Regions from separate parts of the Heyndrickxia acidicola genome, predicted to be linked through region 1. Evidence: riboswitches for the same ligand, from Rfam matches in the RefSeq annotation. Region 1 holds a riboswitch; each other region holds the start of a gene.
What was found. A riboswitch is a leader RNA that binds a small molecule or an ion and turns the genes downstream of it on or off. The one in region 1 is predicted to bind S-adenosylmethionine.

Region 1 (5,967 bases):
AGCTCAATGGCAGGAAATCGGTATAAAGGATGATTTGGGTAAAAAGAGCGTAAAAGATGTAAAATTGCGCAGGATTTTCAATAAAATTACCGAAAAATATCAATATAAACCATGATTTCGATTTTTCATCTCCTTAATAATACTTTAGTTTTTTTGGAATACACCAGGAAAAAAGTCGTGAATCGAGTGGTAATAACTTATTTAGATCCCTATGTTTAACACAATTTATTTGCTTCAATAGTGATCATAATGAAAGGAAGAAGAGGATGAAAAGAAGCAGGGAATTTGAGGAAGAGAGCTTCTCATTTGCCTATCGAAATAATTCCATATTAGATCGAAGCGGTGAACTATTTAAAAGCTTGTTTGCAGAAGCAATAGATGGAATTATTTTTGCTGATCATGAAGGCCGAATTGTTCTTGCAAATCATTCTGCATTAAAGATTTTTGAATGTACTTCAGAAGAACTAATGAATAAAGAGATCTGGGATTATGTCTATCAAAAAGACAGCCACTTTCATAAAGTTATGAAAGAATCCAGAGTGAACAAGGCAGTACGTGACGAATTAGTTTTTCTCATGCCAAACGGACAGCTGAAAAATCTCGAATTTACGTATAAGGCTCACTCGATTGCCGGTTATGATATGGCCATCTTCAGAAATGTCAGTGAGCGGTATTATTTTGAGCAGACATTGAAAGACAGTGAGGAACGATTTCGCAAGGTTTTTGAGGGGACCCTTGATGGAATGATCTTGTGGAATAAACAAAATGTCATTATTGACGTTAATCCGGTTGCAGCGAGCTGGCTTGGAGTGTCACGGGAAAAAATGATTGGCAGGGACCTGATAAAGCTCTTGAATTTCAAGGGAAGAGAACGGAAAATGATAGAACACCATCAGGAAGAGCTTGAGCGGGAAGGGAAATCGGATATGCTTCTTCCTGTGCAGGAAGAAAGCGGCGGCCATTTTTATGAAATCAGCTCAAAAGGGAACCTTACCTCTAATTTAAACTTGACCGTCATTCGTGAAATAACTGAAAAAATGGCATTACAAGAGCAGCTCCGCAAATCCGATACCTTAAATGTGGTCGGAGAGCTTGCTGCAGGAATAGCTCATGAAATTCGAAATCCCATGACGGCACTAAAGGGGTTTATCCAGCTTTTGCAGTTAAGTATAAAGGAGGATCATTCTCTTTATTTTAATGTCATTACATCAGAGCTAGCCAGGATTGAGTCTATTATCACAGATTTCCTTGTCCTTGCAAAACCTCAGGCCATCGAGTTTAAAAACCACCCGATTAATAGTATAATGAATGATACACTTGACTTGCTCAATGCACAGGCGCTTATGCACAACGTTCAATTTGAATTGGATAATCGGGGAAATCTTCCAGATGTTTTTTGTGAGCCAAATCAAATTAAACAGGTATTCATCAATATTATTAAAAATGCGATTGAAGTTATGCCCAATGGCGGAAAAGTCCGCATCAAAATTCAGCAAGGTGAAGATGAATTTGTCCATATTATGATTCAAGATGAAGGTATGGGAATTCCTAAAGATAAGATTAATAAGCTAGGGGAACCATTTTATACAACGAAAGAAAGAGGGACCGGCCTCGGATTGATGATCAGTTTTAAAATTATTAAAGAGCATCATGGGAAAATTGAGGTGGAAAGTGAAGAAGGCTCTGGTTCCACATTTCACATCTACATTCCTGTACATGCTTCATAATTATTGTAAAGAACTCAAGCGTTTTCTTCGGGTTCTTTATTTTAATGGTGTTTTGGACCCAGCGTGATCGAAGTAAAGGCATAAGACTCCTGCGGGGAAGCTGGTTAAGGGAGATTCTTGCAGGAGCAAGGAGAAGGAGGTTCCCGGCCGCCCCACGGAAAGCGAGTGCCTGAAGCGTAAATCAACCAGCAGGATAAAAAAACGTTAAAAAAGGAGAGGGAAATGGCTTATACCGTATTAGAAAGTGAAATTGGCCCTTTGGTATTAACGGCAAATGATAGTGGATTAACCGGTATTTACTTTGGCAGGGAGAATTCTAAGATAGCCGGCAAAGAAGGAATACCAGTAATAAACACCCAGTACAACGATAGTGAAGATCCAGGACATCCCATATTAAGAATGGCAGTCCAAGAACTCAAGGAGTACTTTAAAAATAAAAGAAAACACTTTACAATTCCTCTTTCTATTGAGGGAACAGAATTCCAAAAAGCAGTATGGAAGGAATTGACTAAGATTCCATATGGTGAAACAAGATCCTACCAGGATATCGCTTGTGCAATCCAAAAGCAAAAGGCTGTTCGCGCTGTCGGACAGGCGAATAAAGCGAATAGATTTCCAATTATCATCCCTTGCCACAGGGTAATAGGAAAAAATCAAAGTATGACAGGGTATGCTGGAAAAGAAATTGATAAAAAGGAAATCCTTCTGAAGATTGAAGGTGTTTTATAGTTAATTCAGGTTCAGTATTAAAACTTGTGAACAGCTTACGAAAAGCTGCCACACAGACGGTCAACAATAAGCAACAATTTATGAATATACAGCCATATCTAAACAAAATAGAACAAAGCGCCTATCGGAAGACGCTTTGTTCTAAAAAAGAAGGCTTAATAACGTAATAGTTGATTCTTTATGCTTTCAGTATAGGATGGGTACAAAATTCCTTTTTCTGTTATGATGGCAGTGATCAGCTCTGATGAAGTGACATCAAAGGCAGGATTGTAAACCTGAATGCCTTCAGGTGCTATCTGGGTGCCATTCAGTGTTGTAACTTCTTCCAAGTTTCTTTCTTCTATTGGGATAGAATCACCATTTTTCAATGTTAAATCAAAACTTGAGGAAGGAGCAGCAACATAGAATGGTATTTGGAGTGACTTTGCTATGAGAGCAAGTCCATATGTTCCAATCTTGTTGGCAGTATCTCCATTCGCTGCAATTCTGTCAGCACCCACAATAACAGCTTTAATTTTTTTTGTTTTCATTGTATGTGCTGCCATGTTATCTGTAATGAGTGTTGTCTCAACTCCGGATTGCTGAAGTTCCCATGCAGTTAAACGGGCACCCTGCAGAACGGGACGTGTTTCACAGGCGTATACATGAAAATGTTTGCCCCTTTCGCTTGCAAGATGGAAAGGTGCCAGGGCGGTCCCGTATTTTGCAGTTGCAATGGATCCTGCATTGCAGATAGTCATCACTGAGTCGCCCGGTGTTAAAAGCAATAATGCATTTTCTCCTATCTGTCTGCACATGGCCTCGTCCTCAGCCTGTATTTGGATGGCTTCATGAAGCAGGTCAGTTTTCGCTTCATTTACGGAACGGGCATTACCAATCGAATTTATCAGCCTGTTCAGTGCCCAGGATAAATTCACTGCGGTGGGTCTTGAAGAATTTAAGTATTCTTTTTCTTTCTGAAGTTTAACAAGAAATGCTTCAAGTTCATCGATTTCATAGTTTTGTGCAGACATTGCAAGCCCAAATGCGGCTGTGATGCCAATTGCCGGAGCACCTCTCACTTTTAATGCCGTAATCGCTTCATATACATCCTGGAGCGTATATAGATCGATATACTCAGTTATATGCGGTAACGCCTGCTGATTAAGCAGTTTAATGTGGTTATCCATCCATTCAATTGAAATAGGAATGGCAGTCTGAAGTCTTGTCATTACAATTGCACCTCGTTTACTTTTTTGCCTCACCTGTCAAAGCTTCTTGAAGCAGTACAATAAATTGCTGGATACTATCAACGCGGGAATGCTCCAAAATGCATGTTTTCCCAATGGTTAGAGCAGCTTTTTTATTTTGAATCCGCTCATCTTTATCCGCAATCCCTTCCAAGTCCTTTACATGGGATAGGCCGATTGTTCTTCTGATTAATTCACAACCGGCAAAACCGATGGAATCTTCAAAAATTTTATTCAATATTGAATCCAAGAAGCCTGGTACTTCTGCGAAATTATCGATATTGTGATGCAGCCAAGCATGTGTAAAATGGTTTACAAAGGATTTCCAGGTTTGTTGAATTTGTTGTAGAATAAAATCTCGCTTTTCCTCATTTCCTGTAATTGCCTGAAAGATAAGATTTGCAAAAAACTGTCCCACATCAAATCCAAAAGGACCATAAAAAGCAAATTCGGGATCAATTACTTTTGTCTCCAATTGATTTGCAAAAATGCTTCCTGTATGTAAATCTCCATGAAGCAGCGCCTCAGCCTCAGTTAAAAATTTTCTCTTCAGCTTTGCCGCTTCGAGTTTAAGCAATGAATCTTGCCAAATCGACTGAATTTCATCATAAAGCTCTTCTTCAAAATCATTGGATTCGCTATCAAAAAAAGGATCTGTAAAGACTAATTCCTCTGTAATCCTGCAAAGCTCAGGATTTGAAAACTGTTTGGCGAATTCCTTTTTCTTAGAAGGCGGCAGAGCAAATTCAGATGTGTAAAACAGGGTTTTGGCCAAATATTCTCCAATATGGTCAGCAAGCAGAGGATATCTTTCTCCTTCAATTAATCCATTTCGAACAATTCTTAAATAAGAAAGGTCCTCCATAACGGTGATGGCAAGAAGTTCATCCTGGTAAAACACTTCAGGTACAAAATGCGGAACGATTGCACCGTGCTGCTTTAATGCATTGGCTTCGATTTGGGAACGCTGAAGAGTTAAAGGCCAGCTTTCCCCAACTACTTTTGCATATGGAAGAGCTTGTTTAATGATGATTCCTTTTTGGCTTTCTTGATCCTTGATATGAAAAACAAGGTTGAGGTTTCCATCACCAATTTCGTTACACATTAATATTTCGTTTGAAAAAAGCCCCAGGCTTTTTGCTAGTGTGACAGCTGTTTTTTCTGTTAATGGCTCATATTCCTTTACTTCGGTATAAGACATAGAAAAATCCCTCCAATTTATTCTGAATGTTGGAAGAGGCTTTTCGAATATCCTGGATTAAAAAAGCCTCTCTCAGTAATGAAAGAGGCTCCGAAGGTATTCTCCGAACCTCTTATCTGCCAGAAAGAATTCTTTCTGTTGGAATTAGCACCGTGCCTTACGGAAAAATCCGGCACTTTAAAAAAGCGCCCCATTGAACAATGGTATTACGGTCGGTTGCTGGGCTTCATAGGGCCAAATCCCTCAGCCTGCTCTTGATAAGAGAATTAATTTTCATATTTTTTAAAAGAATTACAATTCACGATTGCTATATTATCAGTATTTATTTCATTATGTCAATCACTATTTTCAAAAATTAGTTAAAAGCAATGGCTGCTTTTTCACTTTAAGGATGAATCTGTACGATGTTATTGTTGGCGGGCAGCCTACTCTAAAGCTTGAATGATTCAATTTTTATAGCATTCGAGCTTTAAAAGGCTTTGAAATTAATAGTTAATAATATTCCGGCAAACGATCGCTAAAAACAGGAATTTTTCTCCGGACTTCTTTAACCAGGGAAAAATCCGCTTCTTTAATGACGAGACCTTCGTCTTCTCCCCCCTCTGCGAGAATCTCTCCCCACGGGTCAATGATTAAAGAATGCCCGCCAAACGTGTTATTCGGATCATTCCCAACACGGTTACAGGCAATGACATAGCACTGATTTTCGATTGCCCTTGCTATTAAGAGGTTTCTCCAGTGGGAAAGACGGGGCTTTGGCCATTCAGCACTAACAAATAATGCCGAGGCTCCTTCTAAAAAAGGCTTTCGTATCCATTCAGGAAATCGAATGTCGTAACAAATTGCACCTGAGAAGCTTTCGCCATATAAGGTAAACTCACCACTGTTTGTTCCGTGCTGAAGAAACAAATGCTCATCCATCAATTTAAATAAATGGAGCTTACTGTATTCCTTAATAAAATTTCCTTCTCTGTCTACAATCAGCATCGTATTGTAGTGGCCTTGTGCTGTCTTCTTCGCAATGGATCCGCCAATAATGTCCACCTGATATGTTAAGGAGCATCTTTTTAAAAATTTGAAT
Region 2 (5,967 bases), 1.9 Mb from region 1:
CATCATCCAGTCCGCGTGCTGTTTGTGCCGCATCTACTGGAGTGATTTTCAGGTGTTTAGGGTTAGATTGAATGTTGTCCACTCCGCCTGCACCAGTAAATCCTTTTTTCATTGTGATAAGACCTGCTTTTTGCATTAGCAATAAGGCTCTTCCAAGGTTTGTAGAATCATTTGGAATGATGATTTGGTCGCCATCTTTAATTTGGCTTACATTCTTAATCTTTTTAGAATAGATTCCCATCGGCCAGATGGAAGTGGTACCGATAGCAGATAAGTTAAGGTTGTGCTGCTTCTTGAAGTCATCGAAATAGACAACTGTTTGGAATGCATTTAAGTCAATTTGACCGCTGTCTAGAGCAAGATTCGGCTGAACATAGTCATCAAAACGGACGATTTGAACATTGATGCCTTTTTTCGCAGCAAGCTGCTTAACAAGGTTCCAGGTTGGAACTTCGGAAGTAGTTGTTCCCACTTTTACTGTTTGGCTGCCTTTGCCGCCGGATGCACTCCCGCCGCCTTTGGAACCGCAGCCCGCCAGCACAAGAAGCAAGCCGAAAAGAATAATCGCTATTTTCTTCATTCTTGTAATTCCTCCATGTTGGTATTTTATTTAAAAAGTTATCCTAATAAAGGATTCCCTTTTTCACCTTATTTAAAGATGTTCATTTTTAAAAATGCTTTTTAGTTTCTTCTAAGCTTTTTCGCAATCAGGTTTCCGATTGATTGAACAAGCTGGACTATGACAACGAGCGCAATAACCGTGACGACCATAACTCCTGTTTGAAATTGCTGATAGCCATACGTAATTGCAAGATCTCCGATACCGCCGGCTCCAACTGCCCCTGCCATTGCGGTTGCCCCAATTAATCCAATGGTGGCAATGGTAAGTGCCAGTACAATGGAGCTTCTTGCTTCCGGAAGAAGAAAACGCCAGATGATCTGCCATGGAGTGGCACCCATCGCCTGAGCGAGTTCGATTGTCCCTGAATCTACTTCAAGTAATGAATTTTCCACAAGCCGTGCAATATAAAAAAGTGTGTAAAGAACGAGCGGCACAATGGCTGCGGTTGTCCCGATGGTTGTACCTATTATAAGCCGTGTAAACGGTATGATGGCGACAACTAGAATAATAAAGGGAACGGAACGGAAGATATTTATAATGACATTTAAAATGTTAAAAATGAACTTGTTTTGCAGTATCCCGTTTTCTCGTGTGACAACAAGGACGACTCCCAATGGAATTCCCAGAATAACGGAGATGATTAACGTAACAATCACCATATAAAACGTTTGTTCAATGGCCGCTGCAAATGTAGGCCAGAACCAGGACCAATCAAATGGCATCCTCGGACACCTCCTTAATAATCGCATCTTTTTCTTGAATAAAGGCTACGGCACGGTCAATTTCTTCCTTGTCGCCTTTCAGCTCCACCAGCAGATTCCCAAATGGAATGCCCTGAAGCTCTGTCACCATTCCGTGCAGCACATTTACATCAATCGAGAAGCGCTTGGCTGTATCAGAAAGCAGCGGGGTACTTGTAGAAGCACCTTTGAAAATAATCCGGTATACCCCGTGCGGATTGGCCTGACTGCTTTCATCGATTAATTTTTGAACGGAAGGCGGAATGGAATCATTTAAAACCGTCCGAACAAAGCTCTTCGCAATATCGGTTACCGGTTCTGTAAACACCTCAATAACCGGTCCTTGCTCAGCGATCATTCCATTTTCGATGACAGCGACCTTATCGCAGATATCACGGATCACGTTCATTTCGTGCGTAATCATCAAGATGGTGACGCCGAGTTTATCCCTTACCTTTCGCAGCAGCTCGAGAACCGCATTCGTAGTATTCGGGTCCAGTGCGGAGGTTGCTTCATCACAAAGGAGGATATCAGGATCTGTTGCCAGGGCCCGCGCTATGCCCACCCGTTGCTTTTGGCCGCCAGAAAGTTGCGCTGGATAGTGGTCAGCCCGGTCTTCAAGTCCTACAAAAGACAAGAGCTCGTTCACTCTTTTCTCAATTTCTTGTTTTGGCCTTCCTTCCAAAATGAGCGGCATGGCCACATTTTGGAAAATCGTCTTAGATTGCAGCAGGTTATATTGCTGAAAAATCATGCCGATTTTCTTCCGTTGCTGGCGCAGCTCTTTCTGAGATAATGAAAGCATATCTGTGCCATTGATCAGCACTTTGCCGGAAGTAGGGCGTTCTAAAAGGTTAACGCAGCGAATCAGTGTACTTTTTCCTGCACCGCTGAATCCGACAATGCCGAAGATTTCACCCTTTTCCACCATGAAATCAATGCCTTTCAAGGCTTCTACTCTCTTTTCTTTGCCTTTGCCATATGATTTATGGACATCTTCAAATACCAGCATTTTTTCCTCTCCTTTACTCATTTTTCCCGAATATTATGGACGAGCGGATTGCTGCCCTTCTTTTAAGCCGATTCTGTTCTGTCGGCATAATGTTTGATCTTAGTATGGCCATTTTCAAGGAATGGCCATAAAAAAAACCACTTTCCATTCCGAAAGAGGTTTATATGTTCGATCAACCTTATCTTTCAGAATAGAACCATTCTGCAGGAATTAGCACCTTTCATAAAATGATGGTTGCTGGACGTCATCGGGCCTGTCCCTCAGTCTCTCTGGATAAGTTATTAAGTTTTTTATGAGTTAACTTTTAAAATTCTAGTAGATTCATAAGAAAAAGTCAATTACTTTTTACTAAAAATTTTAAAATGACTATTCTCTCTGTGAAAAACAGGAGACAATAGATGTGCTTCTGATCTTTCCTGCTGGTTGCCTTATGCTGCAGGCACTCGCTTCAGTCAACTCTGGGTTCATTTCTATTTGAGATTTAACATAGACAATGACTGCGCTTCTATCCTTCCTGCTGGTTGATTTTGCTCCAGTTACCTGCTTCCATTTACTCTAATTTGGCTTTCACATTGACATTGGGCTTCGACACGATCCTTCCTGCTGGTTGCCTTACGCTGCAGGCACTCGCTTTCCACGGCCGGCCGGAAGCCTCCTCGTAGCATGCTCCTGCGGGGTCTTCCTATGCCTGCTTTTCCCGCAGGAGTCTCGTACCTTTCTCTTCAGTCAACTTTGGGATCAGTTCTAATTTTGGTTTTAACATAGACAAGGAATGCATGCGTTTAAACTCTTCCAGCTGATTGATTTTTGCTGCAAGTGCTTGTTCCCATTAATTTTGGGATCAAGTTTATACATAAACAAAAAGGAAATTGAATCTAAACGTGTTATTTTGTACTTTAGTGCATTTATTATTTTTTATTGCAAATGCAACAAAATTAGATTACATTTAAGGTACACCTTTTTTGTTGTATTTACAATAAAATTATGCCATAAGGAGTTTATTATGAAGGAAATTCTACGTGAAATTGGAATGATTGCGAGGGCATTAGATTCTATCAGCAACATAGAATTTAAAGAATATGACCTTACGAAAGGTCAGTATTTGTACCTTGTGCGAATATGTGAAAATCCAGGAATCATTCAAGATAAAGTAGCTGAGATGATAAAAGTAGACCGAACAACGGCAGCTCGTGCTATAAAAAAACTTGAGATGAATGGTTTTATTGAAAAGAAAGATGATGTACATAACAAAAAAATAAAAAAACTCTTTCCAACAGATAAAGGGAAGATGATATATCCTTTTATAATTAGAGAAAATGAGTATTCCAACATGGTCGCATTAAATGGATTTTCCGAAAGTGAAATAGAAACCATTTTTAAATATCTTCAAAGAGTAAGAAAAAATATAGAAATAGATTGGGAATTTGTCAAAAAGGGAAACAAGAGAAAATATTGAATGATGTAAAGGAGAAGGAATATTAATATGACGATATGTATAAAAAAGTGTATCCTTGAGGATTTACAATTACTTCATGAAATTAGTTATGAAACTTTTAATGATACATTTAAGCATCAGAATTCACCAGAAAATATGGAAGTATATTTGGAAAAGGCATTTAGCTTAACACAATTAGAAAAAGAATTATCCAATACCTATTCGGATTTCTTTTTCATTTATTTTAATACAGAAATAGCTGGATATTTAAAGGTTAACACCAATGAGGCACAATCTGAAAAAATGGGGAATGAATCACTTGAAATCGAAAGAATTTATATAAGGAATAGATATCAAAAACAAGGGCTCGGTAAATATCTGTTCAATAAAGCTCTGGAAATAGCAAAAGAGCGTAAAAAAATGAAAATCTGGCTGGGTGTATGGGAAAAAAATGAAAATGCAATCGCCTTTTATCATAAAATGGGGTTTGTCCAAACAGGAGCTCACTCTTTTTATATGGGTGATGAAAAACAAACAGATTATATAATGACCAAAATACTCAGATAACTTTGTTTGAGAGGGGAATTATAGTGTATATTCCAAAATACTTTAGGGTCACAGATGCTGAAGAAATTAGGGATTTTGTTCAAAAAAACTCTTTTGGCACAATTGTCACAACAGAACAGGGGAAACCCATTGCCACTCATTTGCCATTGCAGCTTATGAAAGAAGGAGATCAATACAAACTCACGGGGCATATGGCCCTCGGCAATCCTCAATGGAAAACATTCGATACCAGTAAGGATGTATTAGTGATGTTCCAAGGACCAAACGCTTATATCTCTTCTTCCTGGTATGAAAAGGAAAATGTCCCGACGTGGAATTATCAAGCTGTCCATATGTATGGAAAAGCAAGTATAGTAGAAAAAAATGAACTAATAGAAGACTTAACGGCAATGCTAGAAAAATATGAGCAAAAACGTGAGAATTCAGTTTTATGGGATAAACTATCACCTGAACTCTTAGAAAATCAGCTAAAAGGTATAATTGGTTTTAAGATAAAAGTAGACGAAATCCAGGCTGCATATAAATTAAGCCAGAATCGAAATGAGATTTATTATACTAACATCATTGATCAATTACAAAGAGAAGGAAATGTAAATTCAAATCAAGTTGCTGAACTGATGAAAAAGAGAGTAAATAATCACATTTAAGCCACTTACATTCGACTCTCACATACATCAAATGAAATCCGGAACAGAACTGTCATATGGGTAACTTTTCTCCAGATCATGAAACGGGCGTACAAAAAAAGATAGAAAGAGCATAATGTATCTTGTTCTTCTATCCTTTTTAAATTATCCCTTATAATGTCCTTTTACTCAAGATTCCCAAAGATCCTCTTGGTAACAATGATGTCAAAACTTCAATAAAATCTGTTACTTGAGCGCTGCAGGCACTCGCTTTCCGCGGGCGGCCGGAAGCATCCCCGTCGCAAGCTCCTGCGGGGTCTTCCTTTGGCCAGCTTTTCCCGCAGGAGTCTCGTGCCCTTCGCTACAATCAACTTTGGGTTCAGTTCTATTTTGAGATATTACAGAGATATTGAATGTGCTCCAATCCTTCCTGCTGGCTGACTTGCTTTCCAGGCATTTCCCCAACCTCCTTTTTTCAAAAATAAAAAGCTTTACCTCGGGGAATACTAAAGAATATTAATTTGTCAGGAGGAGCGAAATGATGAGTGCATCTGAGAGATTGTCCATATTTGCCCTGGGCGGGTTAAATGAAATCGGAAAAAATATGTATGTGGTTCAGTATGCCGATGATATTTTCATCATCGATTGCGGCGGAAAGTTTCCGGATGAATCCTTGCTCGGTATTGATTTAATTATTCCTGATATCACTTATTTAGAAGAAAACAGAAAGAATATCCGAGGAATGATTGTTACCCATGGCCATGAAGACCATATTGGCGGGATTCCCTATTTCTTGAAAAAATTGAATGTACCGATTTATGCAACCAACTTTACCTTGGGCCTGATTGACCTTAAATTGCAGGAGCATAGGCTCAGAAGAGAAACCAAACTGATTCCTATTCATTCAGAGTCAAAACTTGAATTAGGCAGAGTCGGCGTATCCTTTTTCAAAGTCAGCCACAGCA
Region 3 (5,967 bases), 1.8 Mb from region 1:
ATGCAATTGTTGATTTTAATGGATTTGTGAAAGTCATTGATACTCTTGCTCCTGATGGCATTGAGGTTACTGTCCCTCATGATATGTCCAAAAATATTGGTGTCACTTTGCATAAAGGGACGCAAAAGCTTCACGGAAAAGAACTTCTTGGCTTCTCCCGTTTCCGCCATGATTCACAAGGAGACTTTGGACGAGTAGCCCGTCAGCAGGAAGTATTAAAGGCAATTAAATCGCAAGTCCTAAGTATTAGCGGAATTGCTAAAGCACCGAAGCTGCTTGGAACGATTGCGCCATATGTGGCGACTAATATGAACACAAGTGACAGAATGGGAGTCTTGACTGATCTCTTGCTTCATCCTGGAATGAAAATAAAAACCATGACGATACCGGTAAAAGGGACTTATCAAAATGCGCGGAGCTCGTATGATGGAGATGTGCTGGAAATTGATAAGGAAAAGAACCGCGAGGCGCTCAGTGCATTCTTGGGAGAAGATTTAACAACAGGACAGTCTGCTGATACAACCACGGATGATACAACATCTACATTTAGCCAGTCGGGTTCATCCAATCAATCAGATCCATCCAGTCAGTCGAATTCGACCGATAACACCGGGCAATAATTCATATAATTAAAAACGGCTAGTCCAATTTTTAAAATAAATGGACTGGCCGTTTTTTTGTAGGTTTGATGAGTGGTTTTAGTGCGTTAAAGCAAAAAAGGGGTCTGACCCCTTTAGTGGAATAAAGTAATCCATCTGGGCATTTGGACCTGTTTTACCCGATTATCCGCACATTTTACCCGATTCTATCGAGTTTTTACCCGATTATCTTTCAAGTTTGCCCGATTAATGGGATGTTTTACCCGATTTTTTTGTCTGAAAGGCAAGGGGCGTTTGTAGGTGGTTTTAAATCCATTCCTGTTTGTTATTTACACGGTACTGGCAAAGGAAAAACATAATGATTGAAGATTCAGGGTCTCTAAAACGGATAAAGGTTACAAATAAGTAGAGAGAAAGCCTTTTAAAACATTAAAAAACCTGCCTTTTATCGAAGGCAGGAATTAAAGGAGATCATCATTTTTATATCAGGTCTCCAAGCTTTTTTCCACCATGAAATGAGAAATATACACATCTGGAGCTATTTCGCTTTTGCCGGTTTTTTGAAACCCGAAGCTATGATATAACCGAACAGCGGGCTCATTTTTTTCTCCTGTGCTGACTTTGAAGCAGGACGCTTCAGGGTAGGAATCAACGACGTGCTGCAATAAAGCGCTGCCAATTCCCTTTCTAAAATGAAGAGGATGGACAATCAATCTGCATATGACTAAATGGTTGTCCTCAAAGCTAATCGATATGACCCCGGCCAATTCATCCTCTTGATAAAAGCCAAAAAAGGTTTCGCGGCTTTCTAGCAAAGAGTTGACAGTCTCATGCAACGGAGGTATGTCGTAGAAATTTAATAGCTTCGCTTCTATATTATATGCAGGCAGTTGGATGCGTAAAACGCTTTCGGCTGCCTCTACATCTGTTATATCTAAAATCTTAATCATTACCATACCCCCTGCATGATAGACTTTTTTACTATTATACATACAAATAGAGGAGACAAGGAGAGGTTTTTTTAGGAAAATGAAATATTTTTCTGAAAAATAACTTTATTCTGAGATAAATTGGATAATCACGAAAACAGGATGAGAATAACAGGTTCTATTCTTATTAATTTCCCACGCTTTAATCTATTGTACGCAAAGCAGCAATCTATGCAGAAACAGCGTCCGCTTTTAAAGAAAAGGGTTGATGTTATAGAAGGAATGTTGTAAATTGTATAATAAGAATTAATTTTTCGAAATATAAAATTACATAGTTGTATCTTATCAAGAGAGGCGGAGGGACTGGCCCAGCGATGCCTCAGCAACCAGTCAATTATATTGACCCGGTGCTAATTCCAGCAGGTGTAAGCCTGGACGATAAGAAGAATGTGACGATTCTAAAGGCCTTCTTCTTAAAGAAGGTCTTTTTATTTTTAGGTCTTATAAAAATGACCGAATGAGCAGGAACAATAATCTCTTGCAAAAAATTGGATTAGATGCTCTCAAAATTCGCCTAGAGAAAAACAGTTTAAGGATCAGCAAGAAAAACAATGAAGGAGTGATAGGAGCATGGATTTACTGAAAACCCTGGAAAAACGGATTCTGGTAGCTGACGGAGCGATGGGAACACTACTTTATTCGCATGGGGTGGATACGTGTTATGAAGAGTTCAACCTGATTCATCCTGAAAAGATAGTGAATATTCACAGGGCATATATACAGGCCGGTGCAGAGGTCATTCAAACCAATACCTACAGTGCCAATTATTTTAAGCTGGAACAGTATGGACTGGAAGAAAAGGTGAAAGAAATCAATACGGAAGCGGTGCGGATTGCCAAACAGGCCGCTGGAAACAATACATTCATTCTGGGATCCATGGGCGGCTACAGGGGTGTTCGGAAATTGGAGATACCGGATGCAGAGATTAAGCGCTGCTTTAGAGAACAGCTTTTTCACCTGCTAAATGAGGGAGTTGACGGGATTCTTCTCGAAACCTATTTCGATGTGGAGGAGCTTTATTCCGTAGTGGAAATTGCCAAGAAGGAGGCAGCAGTACCGGTAATTGCCCAGGTTTCCCTGCATGAACCAGGCGTTCTCCAGAACGGGCGGCATGTGACCGAAGCGCTTAACCAGCTTGAAGGGTTGGGGGCAGATATTATCGGTCTCAATTGCCGTCTCGGCCCTCATCACATGATACAATCCTTTGAAGAAATCCCCTTGCCGGAAAAAGCCTATCTGTCTGCCTATCCTAATGCGAGTTTACTGGATTACGAGGACGGCAGGGTAACCTTTAGGGATAACGCTCGTTATTTCAAGGATAGCGCGATACAGCTGGTGGAGGAGGGTGTCCGGCTGATTGGGGGCTGCTGCGGTACCACACCTGAGCATATCCAAGCAGTGGCTGAAGGTGTAAAAGGGCTGACGCCTATAAAAGAAAAGACACCTAAAGTTCCGAGAGCACGAATCGAGCTTTCGAGTTCAAGTGGAATCGAGCCGCCCATCCATCAGATTGCAAAGGAAAGAACGTCGGTCATCGTTGAATTGGATACACCCAAGCATTTGTTGACAGATCGCTTTTTTGAAGGAGCAAGGGCTTTAAAGGAGGCCGGAATTGATGCCTTAACCATGGCGGATAATTCACTTGCGTCGCCGCGGATCAGCAATATTGCGATGGCTGCGCTTTTAAAAGAAAGGGAACAAATCCGGCCGCTTGTTCATATTACCTGCAGAGACCGCAATCTGATTGGGCTTCAATCTCATTTAATGGGGCTGGATGCACTTGGAATCAATCAAATACTGGCGGTAACGGGCGATCCTTCTAAAATCGGTGATTTTCCCGGAGCGACCTCGGTGTACGATTTGTCTTCCATGGATTTAATGCAAATGATCAAGCAGTTTAACGAAGGAATATCGTATTCCGGCAAATCGCTGCAAAGAAAAACCTCGTTTTCTGTAGCGGCAGCCTTTAATCCGAATGTTCGCAACCTGGATAAAGCTGTCCTCCGCCTGGAGCGGAAAATCAGAAGCGGAGCAGATTATTTTATTACACAGCCGCTTTTTAGCGAGGAAAAAATCATTGAAGTCTATGAAGCAACCAAACATTTAGATGCACCAATTTATATTGGCATCATGCCGCTTACAAGCTATCGGAATGCCAGCTTTCTTCACAACGAGGTTCCGGGCATTACGCTTTCGGATAAGATTCTCGGAGTCATGGAGAGGGCAAAGCATGACTCGGCACAGGCCGCAAGGGAAAGCATGGCCATTTCAAAAAATCTGATTGATACAGCGATGAACTATTTTAACGGAATCTACTTAATCACCCCTTTTGACCGCTATGACCTAACGGTTGAGTGCACCCAATACATTCATTCAAAGGAGACTGTCACCCATGGCACAAAGGTTATTTGAGGAGCAGCTAGAGAAGAAGATTTTGATATTGGATGGGGCAATGGGAACCATGCTTCAGGCCTGCAATCTTACAGCCTCTGATTTTGGAGGGGAAGAGTATGAGGGCTGTAATGAATACCTGACGCTGACGGCCCCCCATGTCATTCAGCATGTCCATGAAGAATACCTTCGGGCAGGTGCCGATATTATTGAAACGAATACGTTTGGAGCGACCAGCATTGTACTGGATGAATATGGACTGGGACATCTTGCGGAAAAATTGAATCGGGACGCTGCTAAAATTGCAAAAAGGGCAGCGGAGCGTTTTTCAACCTGCGAGCGTCCCCGTTTTGTGGCAGGCTCAATGGGACCCACAACGAAAACACTTTCTGTGACCGGAGGAGCTACTTTTCAACAACTGAAAGAGGCTTATTTTGAACAGGCAAGAGGGCTGATAAAGGGCGGTGCGGATGTACTGCTCATTGAGACCTCTCAGGACCTGTTGAATGTAAAAGCTGCCTTTCTCGGGATAGAAGCAGCGTTTAAAGAGCTTGAATTCAAGGTCCCCCTTTTAATATCGGGAACCATTGAACCGATGGGCACAACTCTTGCCGGGCAGAACATTGAGGCTTTTTACATATCGGTTGAACACATGAACCCTGTTTCGGTTGGAATTAACTGTGCAACAGGGCCGGAGTTCATGGCTGAGCACATCAGGACGCTTTCCGGCCTTGCTTCGACTGCGGTGAGCTGCTATCCCAATGCAGGGCTCCCGGATGAAGAAGGCCATTACCATGAGAGCCCTGCATCACTTGCTCAAAAGCTTCGCGGTTTTGCAGAAAAAGGGTGGATCAATATTGCAGGGGGCTGCTGCGGCACCACTCCAGCTCATATTCAAGCACTAGATGAGGCGCTTAGGGATATTCATCCGAGAACGCCGCAAAAGGGACATCCGCATGCAGTAGCCGGTATTGAGCCATTTATTTATGAGGACCCGAGCATCCGGCCTATTTTTGTAGGAGAAAGAACCAATGTCATTGGATCCCGAAAATTTAAACGGCTGATTGCAGAGGGGAAAATAGAAGAGGCAAGCGAGATCGCTCGAACACAGGTGAAAAATGGCGCCCATATCATTGATATCTGCCTTGCTGATCCAGACCGCGAAGAGATTGAGGACATAGATGCGTTTATTCAGGTAGCTGTAAAAAAGGTGAAGGTACCGCTGATGATTGATTCAACGGACGATGCGGTGATTGAGCGGGCTTTAACCTATACACAGGGAAAAAACATTATTAACTCAATCAATCTTGAGAACGGGCAAGAACGTTTTGAAAAAGTGGCCTCGCTTGTGCATCAATACGGCGCAGCGGTTGTGGTCGGAACCATTGATGAAGAGGGAATGGCGGTTACGGCTGAACGCAAGCGTGAAGTGGCGCAGAGGTCCTATGAGCTTCTTGTCGGTAAATATGGACTTGCGCCTGGAGACTTGATCTTTGATGCTTTGGTTTTTCCAGCTGGAACGGGTGACCAGCAATATTTTAGAGCTGCAAAGGAAACAGTCGAAGGGATCCGTCTGATAAAAGAACATTTTCCAGAATGCCAGACGATACTTGGGGTCAGCAACGTTTCCTTCGGTTTGCCGAACGCAGGACGGGAAGTGCTGAATTCTGTGTTTTTGTACCATTGTACAAAGGCAGGGCTCGATTATGCCATTGTAAATACGGAAAAATTGGAGCGGTTTGCTTCTATCCCGGAAGAGGAAGTCCGGATGGCAGAGGAGCTTTTATTTGAAACAAGCGATGAAGCTCTAGCTAGATTTACTGATTTTTATAGAGAAAAGAAACAGGAAGTGAAGGCAGCTGCTGAAACTCTCCCGCTTCCGGAGAGGCTGGCGAACTATGTGGTGGAGGGAACGAAGGAAGGCCTGCTGCCTGATTTGGAAGAAGCCCTTGAAGAATATCCAACTCCGCTTGCCATTATTAACGGCC
Region 4 (5,967 bases), 1.7 Mb from region 1:
CATTAGAACGATGTTTCGTTTCTGATATGTGTAACAAGGCTGAGACCACTTCAATTCTTCAGTCAGTCCACAGTCTAGAAGGATTATTCTCAATTTCTTCAATTCTTCCTGCCAACTATGGACTTTACAGGTAGGGGTTCCTCCCAGAGGGCAGCGCATACATCCCTCAGTGAAATAGGCATCAATCTTAGGATTCATGTTTTTATTTGTCACCTATACATCCCATCTTTCCCACTCATCGGACCATTTTTATAAATAAGTTCTGTTAATTTTCTATGTTGAAAAGTGCTCGTTTTTTTGCTCATTTGTAACCTTTCAGCAGACGCATTATCCCCTATTGGCAGTTAACGCACGTGATAAATTGGATTCGATGGAGATGTTTTCAAAAGACAGCCCCAGCTGAACAGCCGTTGACGCAATTTCAGGCCTGATCCCGGAAAGAGTAGATTTCACACCAATTAAGTTCAGCGCTTCTATTAGCTGAAAAATTTGATGAGCCACCATTGTATCCACCATCACCACACCTGATAAATCAATAAACAATCGTGTGACTCCTTTTTCAGCACATTGCTCCAGTGTATTTTCCAGCACAAGCTTGGCACGTGCCGTATCAATATCTCCCACCAGAGGAAGCAGCGCTCTATTATTGTCCAGTTTGATAACCGGTGAGCTCAATTCATAAATCATTTCCTGCTGGGCTCTCAGCAGTTCTGTTGAATAATTGTAGGTTTCTTCCGTTGTTTGAATAATGACCTGATCAAAGGCTCTAATGATAACGTTTATCCAAGCTCTTACCCGCTCAGGTTCATAGACGTCTTTTTTCATTTCTGCAAATTGGTCGATAAAATCAAGATACTGTGTCCTAACTCTCATAAATTCACTTATAATAGAATGAACAGGCGTATTTAAATGCTGGCTGTCGCGGGAAACCGTGTAAATCCATTTTTCAAAATCCTTAAAAAAGCTTTGCTCATCTTCAACAAATACCTTGCAAAGATGAAGATGAAATTCATAGTTTTGCCTTTTCAGTGTTTTAATTACCTCCGGATCTGTTGCACTGTATACTCCGCCAAGGTTCACCTTATCGAGGGAATTAAACCAATCTTCCGTAAGCTGCTCCGCTTTTCCTAATAAAAAATGGTATAACTCTTGGTTTCTATGCATTATTTTATCCCCATTCTTATCTTTGGTTTAGATCTCTAACGTATATATAACTCTTTTATCGAGACTGCTTTCGTCCGAAAAGTATTCATATTATAAGAAGTATACAGAAAGGTGTTATGCCTAAGCTATTTGCATTGATTATTGCTTCCCGTATAATGAATAAACCCATATATTGTCTGTCTTCGCTTCAATAGCAGCAAAATTTAAGGAACCTCACATCCAGGCACCAAAGTGCAAAAAAAGAACGATCCTGTCTATTAGCTCAAGCTTGACTAGTATTTCATTTTTCAAGCTTTTGACAAATGACAGTTTCGATTATATTATATTTCATTCCCTTCATAGGTACTAGTTTAATCCTTGAATACCAGGCTCAGTTCATTTTAGCGGTTTTAACCTGCACCAGGATTCAGGTGGGACGATAATATTTCAGCCGCCTTTAAAATCGGGATGCTCCCTTGCCGCGCCTTTTTTAGCGGGAATCTGCTTTTCCCTTCATTTCAGCATGGGACCATATCAACATAGAGCTTTAGCTGAGCCTAATCATACTATTTAACTGTAAGTTTTATACCCCTTATCACAGGATCTAAAAAGCACCCTGCCTCAAAGAGCAGGACGCTTGAATTATTTGTTTAATTGGGGATCTCTGCATTTTCGTTTTGCTTTTCCGTTTTAAAAAGCCAAGAGAGCGTATGGCGGACCAGCTCCTCTTTCTCACCGCAGGAGGAGTAGGTGTGCCCTGCACCTTGTATGAAGTAGCTTTCACACATTCCTTTTTGTCGTGAACAAAACTTCTTGTCATACTCTTCACTGTAAGCAGATGGGATTTCATCATCCGCTGTCCCATGGATGATAAAAACATCTCCTTTATAGGCTGAAGCCTTTAATAAAGGCTGATAGGGTATCATGGAATCAAAAAAGTCTTTTGTAAAGCTGTACCCCAAATAATCCAGGGAAGCTTTACCCTCTGCCTGAAAACTTCTGTATGCCTTTTCTCCAACAATGCTGACAATATCTTCAAAGGGGTTTCCCACTGCAGACCACAAAATCAGCCTGCTAATATTCCCATCCAACACTGCTGTATAGAGGGCAATCGCGCCGCCCAGGCTATGTCCAAGCAATATGACATTCGCGCTGTCAATGTACTCAAGCTGCCTTCCGAATGCTATGGCCTGCCGGGTTTGCTGAATAAACTCGTCAAAATACGTGCGCCCATACTCTCCTTCACTTTCTCCACAGCCTGAATAATCAAATCGAAGTACAGCATACTCTTTCTCCGCAAGCCTTCTTGCCGCATTAACAAACAGGCGATGCACCCCCTGCCTGCTCCCCGTAAAGCCATGACATATAATGATAAGCGGAAAACGGCTTGTATTGCTTAGTGACTCAGGATAATGGACAGTAGCTGCTAATCCCTTCTCCTGCCATTCAATCATAACTTGCTGTTCCATTCTGCCACCTCCATTTTTAAAACCCATATATCCAATAAACTTAGTTGGTATTACAAGAAAAGTTCAAACTCCTTGCCCTCAGTACTGGAGCTAGACAAAGACACTATTGGTTAACTGTTAAGCAGTTTATAATTACGTTAGGCTGTTTTCGCATAGATTGTTGCTTTACGTAAGGATTATCCCGTTTGTTGTCTGTCTTCGTGGCATCTTTTCGTAAGCTCTTTATAACTTTTAATACTAACATATATTTACAATGATATTTTTGTTTCCAATAGCAACAAAGTTTACGAAAAGAGCCTTACCTAAACATAAAATAAACCCCTCTACAGTTTCGAAGAGGGGTTTTCAACATATGGAAATCCGCTCTTCCTATCTATCAGGCTTTTCTTGCCTGCTGGATGTGGCACAGTGCTTTAATACATAAAGTCTGCTGCCGAGGTTTCCAAGGGCCAAATCCCTCCACCTCTCTTGATAAGAAGTACCATTAAATTAACTTTAAAACTATCATGAGCTCTTTCGTTTGTCAATTTCTTTGTTTTTGGCTGTTTTGGCATATATTATTGCTCTTCGCAAAAGTCTTAAATCCTGTGTTAAATGAGTCTTCGCGGCATCTTTTCGTAAGCAATTCACAGGTTTACTACTTAGGCTGTGAAATTCATAATTTTTTTGTGTTATATAAAAACAAAGTTTACGAAAAGAGCCTTGCCAATCTTGAAAACTCCTTAAAAAAAGCTGTGTCCGCTGTTTGGCTTCGCATTCTGCTTAAAACGGTGCGGCACCAAGGTGGATCACTTTTGCAAAGTCTCTGTTAAACTTGCCTGTTGATTTCACCTGCAGGCACTCGCTTTCCGCGGACGGTTTAGATTTGAATCAAATAATTGGTACATGAAATCCGCTTCATCTGTGCAAAATAAATAGAAATACAAAATGAGCGGGTGTATCCGTGAGCTTTTATCTGGACGTGCAAACAGCTACCTATACCAATATACAAGAAACCCGGCAGCAGCTTAATGATCTGCTGTATGCCCGTTGGCTTCAGCACGATCTTTATTCACCTGCCTGGTGGTTTCTTTTCGCTTCAATGGTTACTCCCTATTTCATTTGGTGGAAGCTTGTGGATAAGAGCCATTTCTTTGAGCTGTTCTCTTATGGGCTGTTATCCGGAACTGTTGCGGTTGTTCTGGATATCGTGGGAGTTAATCTTTTATGGTGGGGGTACCCGGTAAAGCTATTTTATTTTTTCACCCCTCTGCTTCCAGCGGATCTTGGAATCATTCCGGTCTCATCCATGCTTTTGTATCAATATTGCAAATCCTGGTACGCCTTCTTTTTATCCGTTGTCATATGGGCTTCGGTTTTTTCATTCATTGTAGAACCTCTTTTCATCCACTTTGGGTTATTCTCAATGGATCATTGGAAACATATCTATTCGTACATGGATTTCATCCTTTTTGGCATGTCCATTAAGCTTACATTCTGGCTGATTTGTGAACAGGTTAAAAAGAAAATAGGTAAGACTTTATAACAACATACTGGACAAGATAGATTTTTTTATGGTGCTCTCTGTTAAAAATCCCAGTTGATTTAACACCCATATTGATTGAGTGACAATGAACAGGCAGGACAAACAACGCTCCGCATATCTGAGTAAAACCATTGTTCATTTGAATTCAACGTTGATTGCAGCGGAAATCACCTAGCAGGATTAACAGTGACTAACTCCAGCGCTTATCAGCTATGAGGAAGGTGCTTGCGCTATTTGCTAATCCATCTCAAACCATTGCGAATGGCGATAGGTTATGAAACTTTCACATTCGCAATCATACTCTCATATCAGCCTTGTGTAAGAGTAAATTTTTTCATGATCATTTGCTGAAAGTCCCCTTCGATTCCCCCCATTCTCTTCCTGTCCTAAAGATCGCCTGAACGTTTGGTAGACAGATACAAGGGTAGAATAACTGGTATCATTTCAAAAAGGAGTGTTTCTATGAAAGTTTTAGTAGCATGCAGGCTCCGGCTCCAAAACCGGCCCTGAGAAAACCATCTCAGTGGATCAGGAGGGAGCAAAACGATTAATAGATGCAGGTAAAAAAGCAAATATCCAGCATTTTGTAATGCTTAGCTCAGTGGGAGCCGATTACCCCAGAGGGCCGCTTGAGCAATATCTGGAAGCAAAGCGGAATGCAGATGAACACTTAAAATCCAGCGGCATTCCATACACGATTATTCGGCCTGGTTCCTTAAGCTTTGATGAGCCGACAGGAAAAATCGAGCTATCCTCTCACTTCGAGAGCACAAAAGGAAGATCCATTCCCAGAAAGGATGTCGCTAACACCATCGTTGCATCCCTGAATCATGAAAAAACGCTCAACAAGACCTTCGAAATTCTCTCTGGCGACGTGGAGATTGAAAAAGCATTGGATCAGCTTTAATTGCAGGCGGCTCGGAAGCCGCGGCCTCCCTGACAAAATAAGCCAGCTCTTCTTTTAGAAAGGCTCTTTTCGTAAACTTTGTTGCTATATAACACCAAAAAATGAAATTCACAGGCTCTGTAGTAAACCTGTGAATTGCTTACGAAAAGATGCCACGAAGACTCACTTTACACGAATTTAACACTTTTGCGAAAAGCAACAATCTATGCGAAAACAGCCTTTAGAAAAGAGCCGGCTTATTTTCAATCTGTTACCTTAAAATCTGTTACCCACTTAGTCATTCTGCGTCCTGATCTTCTACTTAGATTCCAACGTTGCTTTCTGGAGCCGCCTACCCCTTCACACTGCTTTCGTTTAAAGCTGCACCAGGGACAGCCTGGCCTGATTGAAGCCTATTGCCCGCTATAAAGAAAAAACTGCTGGCCCCCACCAGAAAAGCCATTATGCAAAAAAGCCAATGTCCATGAACACTTCTAAGCAGAAAACCTCCCATTAACGGTCCGGCTGAATTTCCGATAGAACGGAATTGAGCAGCCCCGAAATAGGTTCCTCTAAGCGCTTCTGGAGCAATTTGGTCGATGAACACACTTGTCGAAGGGAACAAAAATATCTCACCGATCGTGACAATCAGCATGGAAGTGATAAAGCCTGCCCACCCAAGCGATAGTCCAAATCCAATATAACCTGCTGTAAAAAAAGCACTGCCCAGCACCATCACATGCAGCACCTTCCACTTTTCAACGAGCCGGCTAAGAGGAATCTGCAGTACAACAACTGACACAGCATTAACTGATAGAAGGACAGAATACAGCACAACTCCATCCTTTAAAATCTGGCCCAGGTGCTGAGGAAGAGAAGAATCGTTCTGAGAATATCCGATATTGACCAAAATCCCCCCCAAGATGAAAAGGCGCAAAGCCTTA

Region 2: it holds a riboswitch for S-adenosylmethionine, as region 1 does, so the genes downstream of both, A5N88_RS18045 (methionine ABC transporter ATP-binding protein) here and mtnK (S-methyl-5-thioribose kinase) in region 1, are expected to answer to the same signal.
Region 3: it holds a riboswitch for S-adenosylmethionine, as region 1 does, so the genes downstream of both, A5N88_RS17275 (bifunctional homocysteine S-methyltransferase/methylenetetrahydrofolate reductase) here and mtnK (S-methyl-5-thioribose kinase) in region 1, are expected to answer to the same signal.
Region 4: it holds a riboswitch for S-adenosylmethionine, as region 1 does, so the genes downstream of both, A5N88_RS17035 (alpha/beta hydrolase) here and mtnK (S-methyl-5-thioribose kinase) in region 1, are expected to answer to the same signal.

Annotation. Positions count from the first base shown of each region.
Region 1 is NZ_KV440953.1:1,931,729-1,937,695, reverse strand. Features, by position in the region: gene A5N88_RS09040 (PAS domain-containing sensor histidine kinase) at 267-1,727, shown strand; gene A5N88_RS09035 (methylated-DNA--[protein]-cysteine S-methyltransferase) at 1,950-2,456, shown strand; gene mtnA (S-methyl-5-thioribose-1-phosphate isomerase) at 2,612-3,667, opposite strand; gene mtnK (S-methyl-5-thioribose kinase) at 3,684-4,886, opposite strand; SAM riboswitch class I at 4,996-5,150, opposite strand; gene A5N88_RS09020 (carbon-nitrogen family hydrolase) at 5,379-5,967, opposite strand, start outside.
Region 2 is NZ_KV440953.1:3,854,770-3,860,736, reverse strand. Features, by position in the region: gene A5N88_RS18055 (MetQ/NlpA family ABC transporter substrate-binding protein) at 1-580, opposite strand, end outside; gene A5N88_RS18050 (methionine ABC transporter permease) at 682-1,344, opposite strand; gene A5N88_RS18045 (methionine ABC transporter ATP-binding protein) at 1,334-2,374, opposite strand; SAM riboswitch class I at 2,550-2,654, opposite strand; gene A5N88_RS18040 (MarR family winged helix-turn-helix transcriptional regulator) at 3,378-3,830, shown strand; gene paiA (spermidine/spermine N(1)-acetyltransferase) at 3,858-4,376, shown strand; gene A5N88_RS18030 (FMN-binding negative transcriptional regulator) at 4,400-5,023, shown strand; gene A5N88_RS18025 (hypothetical protein) at 5,249-5,467, opposite strand; gene A5N88_RS18020 (ribonuclease J) at 5,544-5,967, shown strand, end outside.
Region 3 is NZ_KV440953.1:3,686,018-3,691,984, forward strand. Features, by position in the region: gene A5N88_RS17265 (LCP family protein) at 1-620, shown strand, start outside; gene A5N88_RS17270 (GNAT family N-acetyltransferase) at 1,085-1,549, opposite strand; SAM riboswitch class I at 1,868-1,973, shown strand; gene A5N88_RS17275 (bifunctional homocysteine S-methyltransferase/methylenetetrahydrofolate reductase) at 2,159-4,000, shown strand; gene metH (methionine synthase) at 3,981-5,967, shown strand, end outside.
Region 4 is NZ_KV440953.1:3,633,046-3,639,012, reverse strand. Features, by position in the region: gene A5N88_RS17045 (YdeI/OmpD-associated family protein) at 1-213, opposite strand, end outside; gene A5N88_RS17040 (STAS domain-containing protein) at 328-1,164, opposite strand; gene A5N88_RS17035 (alpha/beta hydrolase) at 1,794-2,612, opposite strand; SAM riboswitch class I at 2,979-3,090, opposite strand; gene A5N88_RS17030 (CBO0543 family protein) at 3,556-4,137, shown strand; partial or broken gene A5N88_RS17025 (NAD(P)H-binding protein) at 4,649-5,044, shown strand; gene A5N88_RS17020 (MDR family MFS transporter) at 5,376-5,967, opposite strand, start outside.